DNA from 2 places in the Actinoplanes octamycinicus genome. Region 2 is predicted to be linked to the other one. Evidence: riboswitches for the same ligand, from Rfam matches in the RefSeq annotation. Region 2 holds a riboswitch; the other holds the start of a gene.

Region 1 (7,370 bases), 1.3 Mb from region 2:
CATCGCCACGTTGCGCGCGGTACTGAACCAGGCGTCGGTGGACGGGCGGATCTCGCCGGCCGCGGCCAGCATGTCCGCCTGGTTGATCATGCGGATCTCGCCGGTGGCGATCGAGTCGCGCATCGCGAACTCGGCCGCGGTCTCGCACAGGTGCGCCAGGTCGGCGCCGGAGAAGTTCTCGGTGGCCGCGGCGACCGCGTCCAGGTCGACCCCGGCCACCGGCCGGTCCCGCAGGTGGTACTCGACGATCGCGGCCCGCGCCGGGCCGTCCGGGGGCAACACCAGCACGGTACGGTCCAGCCGTCCCGGCCGGCGCAGCGCCGCGTCCACGTCCCACGGCGCGTTCGTCGCGGCCAGCACGAAGACGCCCTCGTTGCCGCCCTGCACCCCGTCCAGCTCGGTGAGCAGCTGGTTGACCACGGTCCGCATCGCCGACGAGTGCAGCTGGCTGCGTTTGTGCCCGAGCGCGTCGATCTCGTCGAGGAACAGCACGCAGGGCGCGTGCCCGCGCGCCGACTCGAACAGGTCGTGCAGGTTGCGCTCGGAGCTGCCGACCCACATGTTCAGCACGTCCGTGATCGACAACGAGATGAACGCCGCGCCCATCTCACCGGCCACCGCCCGGGCCAGGAAGGTCTTCCCGCAGCCGGGCGGGCCGTAGAGCAGCAGGCCGCCGCGCAGGCTCTTGCCGAACAGGCTGCGCAGCTTGGGGTTGCGCAGCGGACCGAGGAAGGAGACTTCCAGACGCTTCTTGACCTCGGCCATGCCGCCGACATCGGCGAGGGTGACGGTGGACCGCTCGACGTCGAAGGACCGGTCGTCGTGACCGGTCACCGGCTCTGGTTCGTCGCCGGAGCGCGCGAAGCGGGGCGGGACGACGTCACCGAACTGCTGCTCCATGGCGGCCCAGTCCACGGGCGCTCCGTTGGAGGGAGCCGACGGCGGCACAGAAGGGGAGGCCGACGGCGGCGCAGGAGAAGGAGCCGAGGGCGGCTCGGGCGACTGCGCCGAGGATGGCACGGGAGACGGGGCCGAGGGCGGAGAGGCGGAAGGTGACCCCGGGGACGGCGTCGAGGGCGAGACGGCAGACGGCGCTGCGGAGGCCGGGCCGGCCAGGGCGGACGCCATCAAGGTGCGAGCCGCGTCGTTGCCCGGCTCCCGGCTGAGCACCTGAGCGGCGTGCTCGATCGCCTCCACCCCACGCCCGGCCGCGACCAGCAACTCGGCCAGATGCAGCCGCAGCGGCAGGTCGTCCGGGCGCGCCTGCACCGCCGCGGTGAGGCTGTCGATCAACGCGTCGCTCATGAGACGCGATTATGCCCGCGCCCGGCCCACCCACCGTCCCCGGCTGGCGCTGAGGGGTATCTCAAACCGGCCTTGACGGGTGACTCAGCCGGCTGGCCCAAGGGCGGCCACTGCCGGCTCAGCCGCGAGTAATCCACATCAGCATGTTGTCCACAGCCCATCCCCGCGCGATCTCGTTTCCGCGTCACACTGTCTTCGGGCGGCTCCCCCTGGGTGGGCGGGGTCTGGAAGGTGGGCACGGACCGCAACGCGAGCACGGACCGCAACGCCGGCACGGACCGCAACGCGGGCACGGACCGCAACGCGGGCACGGACCGCAACGCGGGCACCGACCGCAACGCCGGCACGGACCGCAACGCCGGCACGGACCGCAACGCGAACGCGGACGGCAACGCGGGCACGGACCCAACGCGGGCACGGACCCAACGCGGGCACGGACCCAACGCGGGCCGAAACACGAAGATGGGCGCGGACCGGAACGCGGGCACGGACCAGCCGCGCGGTCAGCGGTTGTCGAGGGTGCGGAAGAACGTGGTGACGTCCTCGGCGAACAGGTCCGGGACCTCCAGCGCGGCGAAGTGGCCGCCCCGCGGGAACTCCGTCCAGTGCCGGACGTCGTAGCGCTGCTCGACCAGCGGGCGGATCGCCTGGGTGATGTCGGCCGGCAGGACCGCGACGCCGAGTGGGGCCGCGCAGGTCACCGGGACGTTCACGCCGCTCTCCTTGACCAGCCGGGCGGATGAGGCGGCGGTCCGGTGGAACCAGTGGTGGGCGACGTCGGCCAGGATGCGGTCGTCGGGCACCGGGGTGGCCGGGTCGGACCAGCGGTCGAACTTGTCCGCCCAGAAGGCGAGCAGACCGGTGGGTGAGTCGTTGAGGGCGTAGGCCGGGGTCTGCGGACCGGAGGCGAACAGCAGCTGGTGCGGATGGCGGTTCTTGGCCAGCTCCATGGTCTTCGCCAGGCGGGCCTGGTCGGCCGGGGAGAGCCCGTCCGGCGAGCCGGGTGTGGGCAGGTAGTTGATGTGCACGCCGACCACGTTGTCCGGGGCGGCGCCGGCCAGGTGCCGGGAGATGCCGGAACCCCAGTCGCCGCCCTGTGCGCCGTAGCGCCGGTAGCCGAGCGAGGCCATCAGCTCGGCCCACGCCTCGGCGACCCGCTGCTGGCTCCAGCCGCGCCGGGTGGTCGGCCCGGACAGGCCGAATCCCGGGATGGCCGGGACGACCACGTGGAAGTGCTCGGCGAGCCGGTCGACGACGTCGAGGAACTCGACGGTGGAGCCGGGCCAGCCGTGGGTGAGCACGATCGGCAGCGCGGCCGGGTCGGGGTGCCGCAGGTGCATGAAGTCGACCCGGTCGCCGCCGATCTCGGTGACGAACTGCGGGTACGCGTTCAGCTCGTCCTCGTGGGCGCGCCAGTCGAACTTGAGCCATCGGTCGGCGAGGGCACGGACCCGGGCGAGCGGGATGCCGTAGTCGTCGCCGGCGCCGGGCAGCTCGTCGGGCCAGCGGGTGCGGGACAGCCGGTCGGCCAGGTCGTCGAGATCGGACTGCGGGAGATGGAGCCGGAATTCGTTCATACGACTAACGTTAGAGCATCTAACGTTAGTCAGTCCAATGTTACGCTGGACACATGGACCATCTGCCGAGCTGGCTGCTCACCCAGACCGCCGCGCACGCGCACCGGCTGGTCGGCGACGGATTCGCCGCGGTGGGGGCGCGCGGTTATCACTACCGCTTGCTGGAGTCGCTGCTCGCCGACGGGCCGGCCAGCCAGGCGGCGCTCGGGCGGCGCACCGGCATCCACCTCAGCGACCTGGTGGGCGCGCTCAACGAGCTGGAGGCGGACGGCTATGTGGCGCGCTCGCCCGACCCGGCGGACCGGCGGCGCAACGTCATCACGGTGACCGAGAAGGGTCAGGAGCGGGCGCGGGAGCTGGCCGAGCGGGCGGCGGCGATCCAGGACGAGTTGCTGGCGCCGCTGACCGCGCAGGAGCGCGACCAGTTCACCGCGCTGCTGAGGAAAGTGCTGGCCGGCGCTTCCGGCCGTACGCCAGGGGTGTGAAAGAGACAGGGCCGCTCCCGGAGAAAACCGGAAGCGGCCCTGTCACCTGAGCCGGAGCGCTAGCCCGCGGGCCGGCGATAGCCGGCGATCGGACCGCGATCGATCGTCGCCATCCGCACGTGGTCGCCCGTGTGCGGAGCGTGCACCACCATGCCGCCACCGATGTAGATCGCCACATGGTGCACGTCGGAGTAGTAGAAGACCAGGTCACCCGGCCTCAACTCGCTCCGGCTCACCGATTTCGTGGACCCCCACTGGTCCTTGGTGTAGTGCTCGAGATGCACGCCGACGGCCTTCCACGCCTCTTTCGTCAGACCCGAGCAGTCGTAGCTGTTCGGACCCTCGGAACCGAAGACGTAGGGCTTGCCGATCAGGTCGCAGGCCCGCTGCGCGGCCCGGCCACCCTTGTCGTTGGTGTAGTCCACCGGGCACGGACCGGTCTTGAACGGACCGTCGTCCGTGTCGCCGTACGCCTTGATCCGCAGTTTCTGCAGGGAGGTGATCTCCTTCTCGATCGCCGACTTCTTGGTCTTGAGGTCGGTGTCCCGAGTGGCGATCTCGGACGCCAGAGCGTCCAGTTTCTCCTTGTCGGCTGCGTACTTGTCGCGGAGCTTCACGACGTCGCCGATCGACTCCTGACGGTCGCTGGCCAGCTGCTCGAGGAGCGAGAGCTTCTCGGTCAGCGCGTTCGGATCACCGCTGAGGATCGCGCCGAGGGCGCTCGGCGGACCCTGCATGTAGGCGTCCGAGGCCAGGCCGCGCACCTCCACCAGGGCCGCGTCGACCTGCTTCTGCAGCGGAGCGAGCGTCTGGTTCAGCTGCTTCTGCTGCTTCTGCAGTTTGAGGAGCTTGCCGTGCACGTCGTTGTAGTCCTCGATGACGGGCTCGAGCTCGTTCCACTGCTTGTCGATCTGATCTTCGACGCTGCCCGGCGAGGGCGTGGCGTGGGCAACGACAGGTCCGGTGAGAACGAGTCCGGCAGCGGCCACCGCGAAAAGCAGGCCGCGTAGTCCGCGTTTCACGTAGGTGCGTTGTCCTTTCTTCCACTCGGCCGCCGACCGGGTTAGCTGACGGGTTCGAGCGGGAAGCACGCCCGGCCGCGGGAACGCGGCTTCACCCCACACACCTGGGTCCCCGGCTCGCCGTTGCGGCGATTAGGCGGTGGTTCGTCAGATCGGCCGGTTGGACGATGGGGGGCTGCCGAACCGGGGACCACCGTACTCGGATCATGCGGGCAAATGAAGCTTGCCCGCGTGGCGATACCGCCCGCACAGCGAGCGGCACTCAGAGTGACCGGAACGGCCAGGCATCCAGGGCCTGCCCCAGCCAGGGCACCACCAGAATCACCGTGGGTAACACCAGCAGACCGGCTGCGGCGACCCCGGCGAGCACCGACAGACCCCTCGAGGTGGGCGCCGGACCGGCCAGCCGGTCGAGCCTGCGGGAGCGCGATTCACCCGCCGGGTCGGCCGGGGCCTCCTCCGCCAGGGGGACGGCGTCGGACAGCCGGGCCAGCGCGGCGCGCAGCGGGACCGGCCCGGTCCGCCGCCGGGCCGCGTCGTCGGCCACCATCTCCAGCAGCAGATGCACCGCGTCCAGCGGCGCCCGGGACCGCAGCGGGCGCGGCACCGCCTGGTAGAACGCGGTGAACGACTCCATCACCAGCTCGTGCCGGTGCCGCAGGTGCGCCTGCTCGTGGGCGAGCACCGCGTCCACCTGCTCGCGGTCCAGGATCCGCAGCACCGCGTCGCTGAGCACCACCCGGGGCTCCCGGCCGGGCACGCAGTAGGCCAGCGGCAGCGCGCCGTCCAGCACCCGCACCTCGGCGCCGCCCAGCTCGCGGTGCCGCTCCACCCGGTCCAGCAGGTCGACCAGGGTGCGGTGCCGCTCGCGGCGGGCCCGGGCCCGGGCACTCACCCGGATCAGCGAGATCAGCAGCCGGATCACGATGGTGGCCGCGACCGCCAGCGAGAACACCAGCGCCGCCACGGTCCACGGGTGATCGGCGCCGGCCGCCCGGGTCAGCTCCTCCGGGGCGGCCAGGACCACGCCGAGCGCGCAGAGCACCGCGGTCAGGGTGAGCGCCTGCCAGAGCAGGACGGCGGCGACCGGGGCGCGGTCCGGCCAGCGGGCGCCGGCCAGAACGCCCGGGACGACCAGCGACAGGGTCAGCCCGAGGGTTCCGAGGAGGAGTGCGGTCACGTCTCTTTCGGCGTCGCGTTCAGGGCGGCTTGGATCGCGCCGGGGGGCAGCTGACCGAGGAAGTATGCCAGCGCGGCGTCCTGATCGGGGGACGCGCTCAGGGCGTCGAGCATCACGGCCGCGGTCATCTCCTCACGGGACTGGGCCGCGGCGTACTGGTAAGCCCTGTCCGCTTTCATCTGGACGACCAGCTTCTTCTTGGCGAGACGGTCCAGGACCGTCATCACCGTCGTGTACGCCAGATCCCGGTTCTTGCTGATCCGCTCGTGCACCTGTCGCACGGTCAGCGCCTCGGGAGCGTCCCAGAGCTGCGTCATGACCTCGCGTTCGAGATCGCCTAGTGCCATGTGACCCATCCTACTAGGGGCAGTCGTACTACGTCTCGTAGTATCTACTACGAAGAGTCGTAGAGGGGGACACCCGATGGACGTGCTCGACCTGACCCGGCTGCAGTTCGCCGTCGTGACGATCTATCACTACCTGTTCGTGCCGCTGTCGATCAGCCTGTCGGCGGTCGCGGCCGGTCTGCATCTGGCCTGGTTGCGCACCGACTCGCGGAAGTACCTGGATCTCACGAAGTTCGTCGGGAAGCTCTTGATCGTCACCTTCGCCGTCGGCGTGGTCACCGGGCTCGTCCAGGAGTTCCAGTTCGGACTGGGCTGGAGCGCCTTCGCCAAGTTCTACGGTGACGTGTTCGGCCCGACCCTCGCGGTCGAGGGGATGCTCGCGTTCTTCCTGGAGGCCACCTTCCTCGCGGTCTGGTATTTCGGGTGGGGCCGGCTGCCGCGCAAGCTGCACGCCGCCACGATCGTGGTGGTGGCGGTCGGGACGCTGCTCTCCGCCTACATCATCCTGGCGGCCAACTCGTTCATGCAGAACCCGGTGGGGTACGAGCTGGACGCCACCACCGGCCGCGCGCACCTGACCAGCTTCTCCGCGCTGATGACCAACGAGGTGGTGCTGGCCGCGTTCCCGCACACCATGGCCGGCGCGGCGATGGCCGGCGGCGGACTGCTGCTCGCCCTCGGGGTCTGGCGGCTCACCGCGGACCGCGGGTTCCGGCCGCTGGCCCGGCTCGGCGCCTGGCTGACCCTGGTCGGTGGGGCGCTCACCGCGCTCACCGGCGACCACCTGGGCAAGGTGATGACCGCGGTGCAGCCGATGAAGATGGCGGCGGCCGAGGCGCTCTACTCGACCACCACCGGGGCGCCGTTCTCGGTTCTCGCGGTCGGCAAGCTCGGGCACGACAAGCCGTTCCTCACCGTGGAGATCCCCCGGCTGCTGTCCTTCCTGGGCACCGGCTCGTTCGACGGGACGGTGCAGGGGATCGACGACCTGCAGGCGCAGTATGTGGCGCAGTACGGGCCGGGCAGCTACGTACCGATGATCCCGGTGGCGTTCTGGACCTTCCGGCTGATGATGGGCGCCGGGATCGCCGGGATGATCCTCGCGGCGTACTACCTCTGGGCCTCAGCCGAGAAGAAGTCACGACTCCCGCTGCTTCCCGCCGTCCTGCAGAGGGGCGCCGGGGTGCCCGGCTGGGCCAAGCGGATCCTGCTGCTCTCGCCGCTGCTGCCGGCCGCGGCCAACACGTTCGGCTGGATCTTCACGGAGACGGCCCGGCAGCCGTGGCTCGCCTTCGGGATCTCCAAGGTCTCCGACGGGATCTCCCCCGGGTTGACGAGTGCCGAGGTCATCGCGTCGCTGGCCGGGTTCACCGCCGTCTACGGGCTGCTCGCCCTGGCCTGGTTCAAGCTCGTCGTCCATCTCTCGACGAAGCCGCTCAGTCCCGAGATCTCGG
Region 2 (7,370 bases):
CGTGTAGTTGGCGATCACCTCGAGCCGGCCGGGCGGCACCGCCGCGAGCGCCTGGTCGAAGGTTTGTACGTGCTGGAACGGCACACGGTTCACTTCGAGCCGGACGGCCAGGTCGTAGGCCCGGTCGCCGGTGATCAGCACGGGCCGGTCGCGCAGCGGGGCGAAGTCGACGTCCCACAGCCACGAGGTGTCCAGCCCGTCCGGGTCCCGCGCGTTGATCGAGAGCAGCGTCGGCGCCTGGTCGGCCATGTCGAACGCCTCCAGCCAGCTCGCCGGGTTCTTGGCGAGCAGCAGCCGGATGTTGCGGCCGTCCCGGTCGACCTGCGCGTAGCGCCCGGCGATCGAGGTCACCCGGGAGAGCCGGGGGAGGGCCTCGATCGGGCGGACCCCGAACTCGCCGGCGACCGCGAGGGCGGTGGCCGCGTTACCCAGGTTGACCTTGCCGGGGAGCTGGAGCTTGACCAGGTGCCAGTCGCCGCGCGGGTCGATCACCCCGTCCTCCTCGACCACCCACTGCGGGACCGGTCGGCGCAGCGGGCAGCCGGTGCACCACCAGTCGCCGTTGGCCCGCTCGATCGGGTGGCCGCTCTCCGGGCAGACGAACGAGTCGTCGTGCCAGCGCTGGCCGGCGCTGAACCAGGTGGTCTGCGGGCTGCCGGCGGCCGCCCAGACCACCATCGGGTCGTCCGCGTTGGCCACCACCCGGATCTCGGGGTGGCCGGCCAGCGCGGTCTTCCACAGCTGCGCCATCATCGCCACCTCCTTCGCCCGGTCGAGCTGGTCGCGGGAGAGGTTGAGCAGCGCCACCACCTTGGGCCGGGTGGCGTCGATCACCTGGGCCAGGTAGTGCTCGTCGACCTCGAGCACGGCGAACGGGGTGTGCCCCTCTTTCGCCAGCGCGGAGGTGTGACCGGTGGGCATGTTGGCGCCGTAGCCGTTGGTGGCGACCCGGCCGAGCACGCCGACCGCGGCCGCGGTGAGCCGGGTGGTGGTGGTCTTGCCGTTGGTGCCGGAGACCAGCGCGACGGCGCGGCCGGACGCGAGGTGGGACAGCAGGTCCGGATCGATCTTGAGGCCGATCCAGCCGCCGATCACCGATCCGTCGCCGCGTCCCGCGGCCCTGGAGAGCGCGGCCGCGGTCTTCGACGCGGTGGTCGCGACTATGGCCCGCAGGGGCATCTTCCCGTCCGTCACGCCAGCGAGGGTACCGGACCCCGGGGTTACGTCGAGTTGCCGGAAGGCTCCCGGCGCCGTTGCCGGCCCCCCACCCCATTCGGATTACCACGTTTGCGCCGCTGACCCGACGTTTCGAGGTTCCGAACGGGTTACCCGCGCAGAAATTGTGTGTTCTGGTTCACTGGTCGGATTCGACGCTGTGTAGCTGACCGAACGCAACCGGTGATGACATTTGTCTTCCGGAGGTAACAAATTGGACAGCGCCCAGAATGCCAAACACGCTGAGTAACCGGATCGCACCTGACGATCATGAGCGAAGTCGGGTACCAAAGATTCACCGGCGGCAACCGCTCGCCGGCCGCGCCGATCCGGCTCACGCCGAGCCCTGCCCCGGGCTGGACGACGCGACCATCACGCACCAGAACGCTGACAAGGCATCAGGGGGCAGGGACGGGGGACCCACCAACCGGTCCCGGCCGCGCCGCACGCCCCACAAGCGGCGCACCCGGCCGGACCTCGGGGTGAAGCCACCATCGGTGGCCGGGCAAGCCTTCCCGCCCGAACCCGACAGCTAACCTCGCAGGCGTGCCGGAGGGATATCTCTACCGTGCACGAACACAGTTCGAGCCGGGGCCGCCGCATGTCCGGCGCCGGTACCGTCGCACTGTCCCTGGGCCTCTGCCTCTGCGCCGGCCAGCTCGTAGGAGCCTCGCCGGCGGCCGCGTCCGCCACTCCGGTCGCGAGCGCCACCACCGCCACCACGGCGGCGGCAGCCAAGGTCACGCCCAAGTTGACCGCTTCGGTCAACACCCGGAAGCTCCCCTGGGGCTCCACCCTCAAGGTCACCGCCAAGGTCATCGACCCGCGCACCGGCAAGGTCGCCAAGGGCACGGTCCGGCTGCAGGCCTGGCGCACCAACAAATGGGTCACCTGGGACACCGAGACCGTGAAGAGCGGTGCGGTGACCCTGGCGGCCCGGCCCGACAAGAAGGGCGTCGGTTCCGGCGTCACCGTCCGCACCCTCTTCACCGGCAGCGGCTACAACCAGGCCGCCAGCGGCAAGGTGAAGATCACCCTGAAGTCCAGCGGGGCCAAGGTCCTCGCCGAGGCGAAGAAGCACAAGGGCGCGCTCTACAAGTTCGGCGCCTCCGGTCCCAAGCGGTTCGACTGCTCCGGGTTCACCCAGTACGTCTACAAGAAGGCGGCCGGCAAGAAGCTGCCGCACAAGGCGAACCTGCAGCAGAAGTACGGCAAGTCGGTCAGCAAGTCGAAGAAGCAGGTCGGTGACCTGATCGTCTTCCGCTCCGGCTCCTACGGGTCCCACGTCGGCATCTACGCCGGCGGCGGCTACATGTACGACTCGCCGCACACCGGCGCCCGGGTCGGCAAGCACAAGATCTACGGCAGCAACTACGTCGTGCGGCGGATGGTCGCCTGACAGCACGTAGTAAGTAAGGACACATCGCCAGTGGGGCGCGACCCGGTTCGGGTCGCGCCCCACTGGCGTTCCGCGTGCGGTCCGCCGCCAGGTTCCGGTCCGCGCATCCCGGTCCGCCGCCGGGTTCCGGTCCGCGCATCCCGGGCCGCTGCCGATTCCCGGTACGCCGAGGTGCCCGGTCATCGGCCGAAGGACGGCGGCTCCCGGACGGTCCACACAGACCGGCCCGACGGTCCACTGTCGCCCTCCCGGACCCTCCACTCGCGCCACCTGGAGCGCTCCACTCTGCTCCACCGGGCCGCTCCACTTCCCTCCCCACCGTGCTCCGACGGGTCGCGCGACGGGTTGAAGTGCCCTTTTCGAGCGGAGTTTTCGGACCCCGTGTGCCGGATGTCGGAAACCGGACCTGGTTGATCATGCTCCGCCCCTCCACTCCGCCCCACCACCTGTGAACTGGGATTACGTCCGCGAAAACGGCTCGCGAGCCAACGCTTTCGGGTTGCAGGTGGAGGGAAGTGGAGTAGAGTGGGGCGCAGTGGCAGGACTGAGGGAACGTGACCGAGAGCCTGCCGGCCCGAGTTGACAGACGGTCCACTCCCTCCGCGAAGGAGCGGCCGTCCCGGCAAAGGGGTGGGGGCCGATGTTCCTCGGCACGCACACCCCTCGGCTGGACGAGAAGGGCCGGCTGATCCTCCCGGCCAAGTTCCGGGATGAGCTGGCGGGAGGTGTCGTGATCACGAAAGGACAGGAGCGCTGTCTGTACGTGTTCCCGATGCCGGAGTTCCAGCGCATCGCGGGCCAGCTGCGCGAGGCGCCGGTGACCAACAAGGCCGCCCGGGCTTACAGCCGGGTGTTCTTCGCCAGCGCCCACGACGAGGTGCCTGACAAACAGGGCCGGGTCACCATCCCCGCACACCTGCGGGAGTACGCGAGTCTCGGCCGGGATCTCGTGGTGATCGGGGCCAGCACCCGGGTCGAGATCTGGGACAAGCAGTCCTGGGACGACTACCTCTCGGCGAGCGAGGAAGAGTTCGCCGACATCGAGGAGGGGGTGCTGCCCGGCGGACTGTAAGGCGTGGCACTCGGTGGGCCGCTGGGAGTTCCGGCCCGACCGCCACTGCTTGCCGTACTGCGAGATCTCCAGCCGCTCCCGCTCCTGGCGCCTCTTCCCCGGCGCCAGGCGCGTGTCCAGGGCCGGTCATGCCGGCGCGGGACAGAGCGGATGGGGATCTGGCGGTACGGATGGCGGCCGGGCCGGCATGGCAGCAACAGGTAACAACCGGGTGACACGCGATCAGGTGGGGCAATGGGGGTCGACATGGGGGAGCCGCGCGGTGCGCACGTTCCGGTGCTGCTGGAACGCTGCCTCGAGCTGCTCGGTCCGGCCCTGGCCCGGCCCGGCGCGGTGCACGTCGACTTCACGCTGGGCCTCGGCGGGCATGCCGAGGCGGTGCTGGAGCGGTTCCCGGACGTCACCCTGATCGGACTCGACCGGGACACCGAGGCGCTCGCCCACTCGCGGCACCGGCTGGCCCGATTCGCCGAGCGGACCCACCTGGTGCACGCGGTCTACCACGAGCTGCCCCGGGTGCTCGCCGAGCTGGACCTGCCGGCGATCCAGAGCGGACTGTTCGACCTGGGTGTCTCCTCGCTGCAGCTGGACGAGGCGGACCGCGGCTTCGCGTACGCGCAGGACGCCCCGCTGGACATGCGGATGGACCAGTCCCGGGGGATCACCGCGGAAGAGGTCGTCAACACGTACGAGCCGGGTGAGCTGGTCCGCATCCTCCGGCAGTACGGCGAGGAGAAGTTCGCGCCGCGGATCGTCTCGTCGATCGTGCGGGAGCGGGCGAAACAGCGGATCGTCTCGACCCAGCGGCTGGCCGAGCTGGTCAAGGACGCCATTCCCGCCGCCGCGCGGCGAACGGGTGGAAATCCCGCGAAAAGGTCGTTCCAGGCACTACGCATTGAGGTGAACGGCGAGCTCGAGGTGCTGGAATCCGCGATTCCGGCGGCTTTGGACGCCTTGTCGCCCGCCGGGCGACTTGTGGTGATGAGTTATCAATCGTTGGAGGACAAGATCGTCAAGCGCGCCGTCACCGCGAGGGCGCGCAGCACCGGGCCGATCGACCTGCCGGTCGAGCTGCCCGGCACCGGCCCCACGCTGCGGCTGCTGACCCGAGGGTCGGAGCTGCCCAGCGAGGCGGAGGTGGCGGAGAACCCGCGGGCGGCCTCGGTGAAGCTGCGCGCGGTGGAACGGCTGGACGAGAACGAGAGCAGGGCGAACCAGGGACCACGGGCCGGTCGCGAACGGCCTCGCATGGCAACAACGCACGGGGGGCAAGGGCGGAAACGCCCTAGGGCGGACGAAGAGGGGGAGGGGGAAGCATGAGCGAGCGAACCAACGCGCCGCGGTCGGGGGGCCGTGCGGCGCAACCACGCTCCACGGCGGGCGAGCGTGGGCGCGGGGCGAGCCGCGATGCCCGGAGCGAGGGGGCCGGCGTCCGGGGGGCGCGCCGGTCCGACACGCGCCGGTCCGGGACCGGGCGGGAGGACCGCCGGGAGCGGGCCGGCCTGCGGGTCGAGGGGGAGATCGAGGTGACCGTCGAGGGCACCGCGGCCAAGCGGCTGGACACCGCCGAGACGGCCACGCCGGCGCTGCCGCGCCTGCGGGTCGCGCCGCCGCTGCCGATCCGCGCGCCGCGGCCGACCTTCGCGGCCGGCGTGGTCGCGCTGGTCCTGGTCGGTGTGGTGGGCATCCTGCTGATCAACACCAAGACCATGGAGCAGTCGTTCCGGCTGGACGCGCTCCGGGACAGCCAGGCCGAGCTCGCCGAGCAGCAGCAGGAGCTGGACCAGCAGCTGATCCAGGTGTCCAGCCCGGGCAACCTGGAGGCCGCCGCGCGCCGGCTGGGCCTGGTCCGGGCGGACAACCCGGCGATGATCCGGCTCCCGGACGGCAAGATCATCCGGCCGCCGACGCCGGGCCACGGCCCGGTCTCGGTGACCGCGCAGGACTCGCTGCCGACGACCGGCGCGGACGCCGACCCCAGCAAGGGCGCCGGCGGCAAGCAGCAGCCGGCCGCGGGTGCGGACGACGCCGGCCAGAACGGCGCCGGTCAGAACGACGCCGGCCAGAACGCTGTGGGAACGGGGCAGTAAGCCGTGTCGCCGCGAGACGACGAGACACCGCGCCGGGGCACTCCGCCCCGGCGCGCTGCGTCGCGTGCCGTTCCGCCGGAGGAGACCGACCAGCCGGAGCGGCCGGAGCGGCGCGGTTTCTCCAGCATCGGCGAGGCGCGGGCGTACACGCCGCGCGGGCGGACGGTGGCCGAGCGCGGCCGCACCCCGCGGACCGGGCGCACCGCCGACCCGTTCCGCCCGGCCCTGCAGGTGGTCGAGGGCGGCGAGGGCGCGCCCCGGGCCCGGCAGCGGGGCTCGCGCACCGGCGAGCCGCCGGCCGCCGAGCGGGACCGCGCGCCACGCGAGCCACGCGAGCCACGCGAGCCGCGGGAGAAGAGCACCAGCCGGAGCCGGGAGGCACGGGAGAGCACGTCCCGCGGCCGCGAGCCCCGGGAGAGCGGCGGCCGGGGCCGGGAGTCGCGGGAGCCGGCCGGCAAGAGCCGGGAGCGCGAGACCCGGGCCGGCGCCGGTCGCGGGCGTGAGGCACGGGAGCGGGCCGCCGAGCGCGACACCCCCCGGGTCCGCCGGGTGCCCGAGCCGGCCGGGGCGAGCACCCGCCGTACCGGGAAGCCGGAACCCGGACCACGGCGGACGGTGACCGATCGGACCGGTCGTGGTCCCGGCCGGGAAGCGGCCCGGCGGCCGCGGCCGGTGCCGGCCGAACCGCCCAAACTGGCCAACAGCACCCGCCGCCTGCGGCTCGGCACGGTGCTCGCGCTCTCGCTGTTCGTCATGATCGGCGTGCGGCTGGTGGTGCTCCAGGTGGGCACCTCGCCGGCCGAGGTGGAGAGCCTGGTCAAGCTGCGCGAGAAACGGCTCAGCACGGTCGAGCTGCCGGCCCCGCGGGGCAGCATCCTGGACCGGAACGGCGCGGTGCTGGCGAACAGCGTCGAGGCGCGGTACATCTACGCCGACCCGGAGAGCGCCGGCCTGCAGAAGAACCTGGGCGCCACCGCGGTGCGGCTGTCCAAGCTGCTCGGCATCCCGGCCTCCAAGCTGGCCGCGAACATGCAGCGCAAGCAGGTGCTCGGCACCTGGCTGCGGTTCCGCTACCTGGCCCGCGGCGTGGACATCTCGATCGCCGACGAGATCGAGGCGATGAAGCTGCCGGGCATCTACACGCACCTCGACGAGCGGCGGGACGCGCCGGGCAAGGACCTGGCCGCGAACCTGATCGGCTTCACCGGCGAGGACCAGCGCGGCCTGGTCGGCCTGGAGGCCCGCTACGACGACGTGCTGCACGGCACCGACGGCAAGCGGGTCTACGAGACCGGCAAGGGCAGCCTCAACGTGCCGATCGCCGGCGGCTACCAGCAGACCACCCCGGCCCGGCCGGGCAGCTCGGTGAAGCTCACCATCGACCGCTGGGTGCAGTACAACGCGCAGCGGTTCCTGAACGCCGAGGCCGAGCGGAACAACGCCAAGGTGGCCGGCGCGGTGGTGATGGACGCCCGGACCGGCGAGATCCTCGCCCAGGCCAGCTACCCGTCCTACAACGCGGACCAGCCGGAGAAGTCCGAGGAGAACCAGCGGATCGACGTGCCGACCGCGGTGGTCACCGACCCGGGTTCCA

What was found. A riboswitch is a leader RNA that binds a small molecule or an ion and turns the genes downstream of it on or off. The one in region 2 is predicted to bind cyclic di-AMP.
Region 1: it holds a riboswitch for cyclic di-AMP, as region 2 does, so the genes downstream of both, BJY16_RS21545 (C40 family peptidase) here and BJY16_RS16485 (C40 family peptidase) in region 2, are expected to answer to the same signal.

The regions. Positions count from the first base shown of each region.
Region 1 is NZ_JACHNB010000001.1:4,926,094-4,933,463, reverse strand. Features, by position in the region: gene BJY16_RS21565 (tetratricopeptide repeat protein) at 1-1,305, opposite strand, end outside; gene BJY16_RS21555 (epoxide hydrolase family protein) at 1,809-2,882, opposite strand; gene BJY16_RS21550 (MarR family winged helix-turn-helix transcriptional regulator) at 2,936-3,367, shown strand; gene BJY16_RS21545 (C40 family peptidase) at 3,427-4,389, opposite strand; cyclic di-AMP (ydaO/yuaA leader) riboswitch at 4,405-4,538, opposite strand; gene BJY16_RS21540 (M56 family metallopeptidase) at 4,652-5,569, opposite strand; gene BJY16_RS21535 (BlaI/MecI/CopY family transcriptional regulator) at 5,566-5,916, opposite strand; gene BJY16_RS21530 (cytochrome ubiquinol oxidase subunit I) at 5,993-7,370, shown strand, end outside.
Region 2 is NZ_JACHNB010000001.1:3,673,090-3,680,459, forward strand. Features, by position in the region: gene BJY16_RS16480 (Mur ligase family protein) at 1-1,179, opposite strand, end outside; cyclic di-AMP (ydaO/yuaA leader) riboswitch at 1,646-1,777, shown strand; gene BJY16_RS16485 (C40 family peptidase) at 1,817-2,614, shown strand; gene mraZ (division/cell wall cluster transcriptional repressor MraZ) at 3,255-3,686, shown strand; gene rsmH (16S rRNA (cytosine(1402)-N(4))-methyltransferase RsmH) at 3,921-5,006, shown strand; gene ftsL (cell division protein FtsL) at 5,003-5,776, shown strand; gene BJY16_RS16505 (penicillin-binding transpeptidase domain-containing protein) at 5,780-7,370, shown strand, end outside.